2 regions of the Yimella sp. RIT 621 genome follow, and region 1 is predicted to be linked to the other one. Evidence: predicted binding sites of a transcription regulator. Region 1 holds the regulator's gene; the other holds the start of a gene.
The links. The regulator LexA, encoded in region 1, represses DNA repair genes until DNA is damaged. The targets are predictions, from matches to a motif close to TCGAACANNTGTTCGA.

Region 1 (3,408 bases):
CACCGGCCGGCCCTGGCAGGCCTTGCGGACGCCCACGAGCACCTTCTGCCGGGAGAACGGTTCGCTGGCGCCGGACCGCTTGACCACCGTGAGGCCGGCGGTCTCCATGGTGGAGAACCGCTTGCCGCACGACGGGCACTGGCGACGCCGTTTGATGGAGGTGCCGTCATCACTGCTGCGGCTGTCGACGACCCGGGAGTCGTCGTGTCGGCAGAACGGGCAGTGCATGGTCACCTCCTGGTGATGATCCGGGTCGGTTCGGCTCGCAAGGGCATAGGAATGCCCGGGCCACGAGGCCTTGATCGGCCCGATTGGGGATGTTCTTGTGGATAACCGGTGAAGAAGCCCGTCATTCCTGTTGAGATCCTGGGGACCTACATGTGGACAACTTACATCGGTGTAACTACTAGATGTAGGGATGTTATTCCGCTTCGACCCCAAGATGCAAGGTGGGGATCGGAAAGTCTCTCCGCCGATCCGGCACGTTCACCAAACGTGCTGGTCACGGCGCCGAGGCGTTCGCGAACTGGTCGCGAGGCCCCGTGACACACCCGCGCCCCGTTCCCGACGATCGGGAGACGGGGCGCGCCATGGGAGCGAAGTCGTCGTCAGCGAGGAGCCGTCAACGACTGGCCCGGGTGGACATGCAGAGTATTGAGGTCGTTCGCGAGCTGAAGGCGCACGACCGCTTCGGCGACCGGCAACTGCGGGTAGGCCTGGTGCGCAACCTCGGACAGCGTCTGCCCCGGCTGCACCACCAACTGCGTCGCCGACGGCGAGGAGGCGAAGGCCCGCCCGGCACCCCAGCCCGCCGCGATCAGGGTGGTGAGCACGAGCGCGGCGAGCACGCGACGGCCGCGCATGGTGAGCCGAACCTCGTCCCGGCCGAGTCGCGCGACCGGCTGGTTCGACGGCACGAGGGTCAGGTGACGCCGGCGCTGCGGTGTGCGGACCACACGCGGCTGATCCCAGCGAGCAACTGCACTCATGATGTTCTCCGTCCCTGGCGCGAGGCGCCGGATCAAGTTCTCCTTCGCACACGTGTGCGATAGAACGTCTGTACGATGTATAGCACGGCTGTTCGAATGATGCGAGACACGCCTCGTACAAATGTTTGAAAACTGTGTCCGAGCCGCATAGCCTCTTTCCATGCTCCGCAGCCTGGCACCGACCACCGACAACCTCCTTCGAAAGAGCGCTGCACGGCTCGCCGACAGCAGCTTCATCGGTCGTCCAGGACGCATCACCCGGGGCATGAAGGGCCGTACCGATCGACCCGCCCGCACCACCTCACCGACGGCATGACGAAGGACGCAGACGAAATGGCCAAGATCCACCAGCTGCCCGACGACGAGGGCGGCGTAGCGCTGACCACCCGCCAGCGCAAGGTCCTCGAAGTGATCCGCAACTCCGTCGACCGGCGCGGCTACCCGCCGAGCATGCGGGAGATCGGTGAGGCCGTCGGCCTGACCAGCCCGAGTTCGGTGGCCCACCAACTGTCGATGCTCGAGCGCAAGGGTTATCTGCGCCGTGACCCCAACCGTCCCCGCGCGATCGAGGTCATCTCCCCCGATCACCAGCAGGACAAGCGGGGCGTGCGTGGCGGTTCCAGCGTCACCTCGAGCGACGAGTCCACCATCGACGAGACCGGCGCCGGCGACCAGCGTCCGGCAGCCTCCTACGTGCCCGTCGTCGGACGCATCGCGGCCGGCGGGCCGATCCTGGCCGAAGAGGTCGTCGAGGACGTCTTCCCGTTGCCCAAGCAGATCGTCGGTGAGGGCGACCTGTTCCTGCTCAAGGTGGTCGGTGACTCGATGGTCGACGCCGCAATCTGCGACGGCGACTGGGTCGTCGTGCGCCAGCAGCCGACCGCGACCAACGGCGACATCGTCGCCGCGATGCTCGACAACGAAGCCACCGTCAAGACGTTCAAGCGTCGCGACGGCAAGGTCTGGCTGATGCCGCACAACCCGGCGTACGACCCGATCGACGGTGACCACGCGGTGATCCTCGGCAAGGTCACGGCCGTCCTGCGGCGGGTCTGATCACCGGCGTCGATCGCCGCTCGCGTCCCGGTCGACGTCACCCAGTACGTCCCACACCGCCTCCTGCAGCACCTCGCTCAGGGGGCGGTGTACGTGTCTGGTGGCCAGATGTTCCGCTCGCGACCAACCGGTGTTGACCAGCACGATCGGGATGTCGCGCTCGGCAGCACGCCGCGCGAAACGGAAGCCGGACATCACACCGAGCGAGGATCCGACCACCAGCAGCGACTTTGCCCGCTCGAGACGGTTGAAGCAATGGGCGACCAGATCCTTGGGTACCGATTCGCCGAACATCACGACGTCCGGCTTCAGCAGGTCGCTGCCACAGGTCGGGCACACCACCAGTTCGATGTCATGGATCAGCGAGGGGTCGATGTCGACGTCGCCATCCGGGCGCAGCGGCAGGTCGCGCGCCCTCTCGGCGTCCTGCGCGAACACCGGATTGCGCGTGGCGAACTGCTGCTGGATCCACTCTCGGTCGGCAAGCGCCCGGCAGTTCAGGCAGACGGCTCGCCCGAGGTTGCCGTGCAACTCGATGACATCGCGGGACCCTGCCTGCTGGGCCAGGCCGTCGACGTTCTGGGTGATCGTCGTCTCGAACAGGCCCGCCTTCTCCAGCGCGGCGAGGTGACGGTGCGCTTCGTTGGGCCGCGCCGTCCGGAACCTCTCCCATCCGACATAGGACCGGCTCCAATAGCGTTGCCGCGCAGCGACTCCGGCCCGGAACTCGCTCACCGTCATGGGCTCCACACGGCGTACCCCGTCCGGTCCGCGGTAATCGGGCAGCCCGGATTCGGTGGACAGCCCGGCCCCGGTCATGACCAACACGTCGCCCTCGCGGAGCAGGTGTGCCAGGTGGCTGCGGTCGTCCATCGGACCTTCGTTCTCCATGGGTCGGGTCTGTTCCGAGTTCGAGGCCGCGGCTCATCGAGAGCCGGCGGGCGCATCGGTTCGTACGCTATCGGGGTGGGTCACGCTGGGTTGGCTCGCGGTGATGGGCGACAGCTGTCTCCACGGCCGGACGCGCGAACACGACCGAGGCCCCTTCGCCCCTGATCCTGCCGTTGTTGCTGGTGGTGGCGCACAGGGGCCACCGCCCCGATCAGCCGCGCCGGAGGCGGTGCGGCGGTGGCCTGGATGATGCACTCGGCACTGGACCGGTGAGGATCTGCGGCTCGCGCTGCGATTTCATGCTGAGCAGGCGGGTCGGTCGAACGGTTTGTAGGCTGGTGCGCATGATCGACGCTGCCGGCCTCCGGGTGATTCGTGCCATCGCTGACGAGGGCAGTTTCACCGCCGCGGCGTCGTCGCTCGGTTACTCCCAGCCCGCCATCTCCCAGATGGTCCGTCGCCTCGAAGAGCG
Region 2 (3,408 bases), 230 kb from region 1:
ATAGTCGCGCACCCGCCGCAGCAACCGGTTGGCGATACGGGGTGTGCCGCGGGAGCGTCCGGCGATCTCGGCGATGCCCTGCCGGGTGGCGTCGACCCCGAGCAGACCGGCACTGCGGTGCAGGATGGCCGCGAGATCCTCGGGTGTGTAGAAGTCCAGGTGTCCGGTGAAGCCGAAGCGGTCTCGCAACGGGGCCGGCAGCAGACCGGCCCGGGTGGTCGCACCGACCACCGTGAACGGCGGCAGTTCGAGCGGGATCGCCGTTGCGCCAGGGCCCTTGCCGACGATGACATCGACGCGGAAGTCCTCCATCGCCAGGTACAACATCTCCTCGGCCGCACGGGCCATACGGTGGATCTCGTCGAGGAAGAGCACCTCGCCCTCGGCCAGCGAGGACAGGATCGCCGCCAGGTCACCGGCGTGCTGGATGGCGGGGCCGCTGGTGATGCGGATCGGCTGCTCGAGTTCGGCGGCGATGATCATCGCCAGGCTGGTCTTGCCGAGGCCGGGCGGACCGGACAGCAGGACGTGGTCGGGCGTCGTGCCGCGACGCTTCGCCGCCGCGAGCACGAGTCCGAGTTGCTCGCTGACCCGTGGCTGGCCGGGGAACTCCGCCAACCGCCTCGGACGCAGTGCCGCCTCGAAGTGGCGTTCATCGGGTGCGACGCCGGGGTCGACGATGCGGGCGCCGGCCTCGTAGGAGGAGTCGTCGTACTCGCTCATCGGCCCAGGCTACGAAGGGTCACTCGCAGCAGTTGCGAGACATCCGTGGGGGCGTCGTCGGCCTTGGTGACCTTGGCGACGGCGTCCTGCGCCTGTTTGGTGGACCAGCCGAGGCCGACGAGCGCATCGACGACCTGTTGTTGCGTCTCGTCGGCGGCAGGCACCTGCGGCTGCGGCAACGAGGAAGATCCGCCGCCGGTGAGGGCACCGACCTTGTCCTTGAGTTCCAGCACGATGCGCTCGGCGCCCTTCTTGCCGATACCGGGCACCTTCATCAGCGTGGGCACATCCCCACCGGCGATCGCCCCGCGTAGGGCATCCGGTGCGTGCACGGCGAGCATCGCCAGTGCGAGCCGGGGACCGACGCCGCTGACGGTCTGGACCAGTTCGAACAGCTTGCGTTCGGAGTCGTCGCCGAACCCGTACAACGTCAGGGAGTCCTCGCGCACGACCAGCGTGGTGAAGAAGGTCGCTTCGGTGCCGACGCGCGCTGACGCTGCATGCGCGGGCGTGGTGTGAACGAGCAGGCCCACTCCCCCGACCTCGACGACGACATTGTCGAGACCGGCACTCAACACGCTGCCGCGGATGGAAGAAATCATCGCGCGTACCTGTTTGACGCCCGGACCAACGGAGCCTCTTTCGGTCGTGAGTTTCGTTGTGCAGCAGCGGCGTTCGCAATGCGTGCCTGCGCACCCCCGCGCCAGACATGGCAGATCGCGAGAGCGAGTGCGTCCGCGGCGTCCGCCGGTTTGGGCGCGACCTCGAGCCGCAGGATACGGGTCACCATCGAAGTGACCTGGGCCTTGTCGGCCCGGCCGTTGCCGGTGACGGACGCCTTCACCTCACTGGGTGTGTGCATCACCAACGGCAACCCGCGACGCGCGGCGGCGAGCATCGGCACGGCGGACGCCTGCGCGGTGCCCATGATCCCTTTGATGTTCGCCTTGGCGAAGACCCGCTCGACCGCGACCACGTCCGGTTCGTAGTCGGACAACCACTGGTCGAGTTCGGTCTGCAGGGTGAGCAGTCGCTCGGCCGGGTCGTCGCCGACGGGCGTACGGATCACGCCGACGCCCACGAGCCGCACCGGTTGCCCGATGCCGCCGTCGACCACTCCGATGCCGCACCGGGTCAGCCCCGGGTCGACGCCGAGTACACGCACAGTCCACTCCTCGCACAAATGTTCGGTTCCAGGAACGTTAACCCGTACCGGCGGGGCGATTCACGCAGGCGCGCCGGACTGGGATGAGCCGGGTGCATCGACATCGAGCACGAGCGCCGCATGATCGGTGTGCCCCTCGATCCGCGGTGTCTGATCGCGGTCGCATCGCCGGACGACGGAGCCTTCGGTGACGAACGCGTGGTCGTATCGGCAGCCGAGTCCGGTGTGATCACGGCCGACGACATGACCGAGTACCCAGCCTGGCGGCAGACGGCCTCGATCAACCGTGACCCCTCGCCGCCGCCGATCTCGGTCAGCACCCACACGTCTTCTGCGCGCGGCCACAGCCAGTGCAGGAGCGCCTGCGCCTTCACGCGCGACGGATTGGAGAGATTCAGGGTCAGCAGTCCGGGCACCGACCCATCATCGAGGAAGAAACGACTCGACCCGGCGGAGCGAGTCTGCCGGGTCGAGTTCGAGGTGGAACGGGATCAGTCCTCGGCGTCGAGTTCGGCGAGCACCTCGTCCGACACGTCACCGTTGGCGAACACGTTCTGCACGTCGTCGGAGTCCTCGAGCGCCTCGATGACGCGGAACATCTTCTTGGCGCCTTCTTTGTCGAGCGGCACCTCGACGGTCGGCAGCCAGGACGACTCGGCGGAGTCATAGTCGACACCGGCCGCTTGCAGCGCCTCACGCACGGCAACGAAATCGCTTGCCTCGGAGACGATCTCGAACGATTCGCCGTGGTCGTTGATCTCCTCGGCGCCGGCGTCGAGCACGATCTCGAGCAGGTCGTCCTCGGTGTTGTCGCCCTTCGGGACGATGACGACACCCTTGCGATGGAACTGGAAGGCGACCGAGCCGGAGTCGGCCATCGAGCCGCCGTTCTTCTGCAGCGCGGTGCGCACCTCAGCCACGGCGCGGTTCTTGTTGTCGGTCAGGCACTCGATGAGCAGCGCGACTCCCCCGGGTGCGTAACCCTCGTACATCAGGCTCATGTACTCGGCGGCGCCCGCCTCGGCGCCCGAACCACGCTTGACGGCGCGGTCGATGTTGTCGTTGGGCACCGACGACTTCTTGGCCTTCTGGATCGCGTCGTACAGCGTGGGGTTACCGGCGGGGTCACCGCCGCCCTGACGCGCGGCCACCTCGATGTTCTTGATGAGCTTTGCGAAGAGCTTGCCCCGCTTGGCGTCGATCGCAGCCTTCTTGTGCTTGGTCGTCGCCCATTTGGAGTGACCGCTCATGTCTCCCTCTACACACTCGTACGTTCGCTTCGGCCCACAGGCCGTCGGCCATCCTAATTGACCGGACGGGCGTCAGGCGCCGACGGACGACGGCGCGCTCTCCCCGTCTCCTCCGGCGCGCAAGGCGATGATGGCCAGCGACAGCATCAACCGATCCCGCGGCTGCGTCAGCGAGCGCCCGGTGAGGTTCTCGATCTGCTTGAGGCGGTAGATGACGGTGTTGCGGTGACAGAACAGTTCCTGGGCGGCGTGGGTCGGTGAGCCCCCGTG

Region 2: a site for LexA is predicted at 1,899-1,914, ahead of ruvC (crossover junction endodeoxyribonuclease RuvC). Genes of this name have one in related genera too.

Annotation. Positions count from the first base shown of each region.
Region 1 covers NZ_SEIP01000001.1:344,540-347,947, forward strand. The annotation lists gene nrdR (transcriptional regulator NrdR) at 1-228, opposite strand, end outside; gene EU513_RS01705 (LysM peptidoglycan-binding domain-containing protein) at 609-989, opposite strand; gene EU513_RS15660 (hypothetical protein) at 1,150-1,305, shown strand; gene lexA (transcriptional repressor LexA) at 1,302-2,045, shown strand; gene EU513_RS01715 (Sir2 family NAD-dependent protein deacetylase) at 2,046-2,936, opposite strand; gene EU513_RS01720 (LysR family transcriptional regulator) at 3,281-3,408, shown strand, end outside.
Region 2 covers NZ_SEIP01000001.1:118,779-122,186, forward strand. The annotation lists gene ruvB (Holliday junction branch migration DNA helicase RuvB) at 1-723, opposite strand, end outside; gene ruvA (Holliday junction branch migration protein RuvA) at 720-1,325, opposite strand; gene ruvC (crossover junction endodeoxyribonuclease RuvC) at 1,322-1,888, opposite strand; gene EU513_RS00615 (YebC/PmpR family DNA-binding transcriptional regulator) at 2,380-3,138, opposite strand; gene EU513_RS00620 (CdaR family transcriptional regulator) at 3,211-3,408, opposite strand, start outside.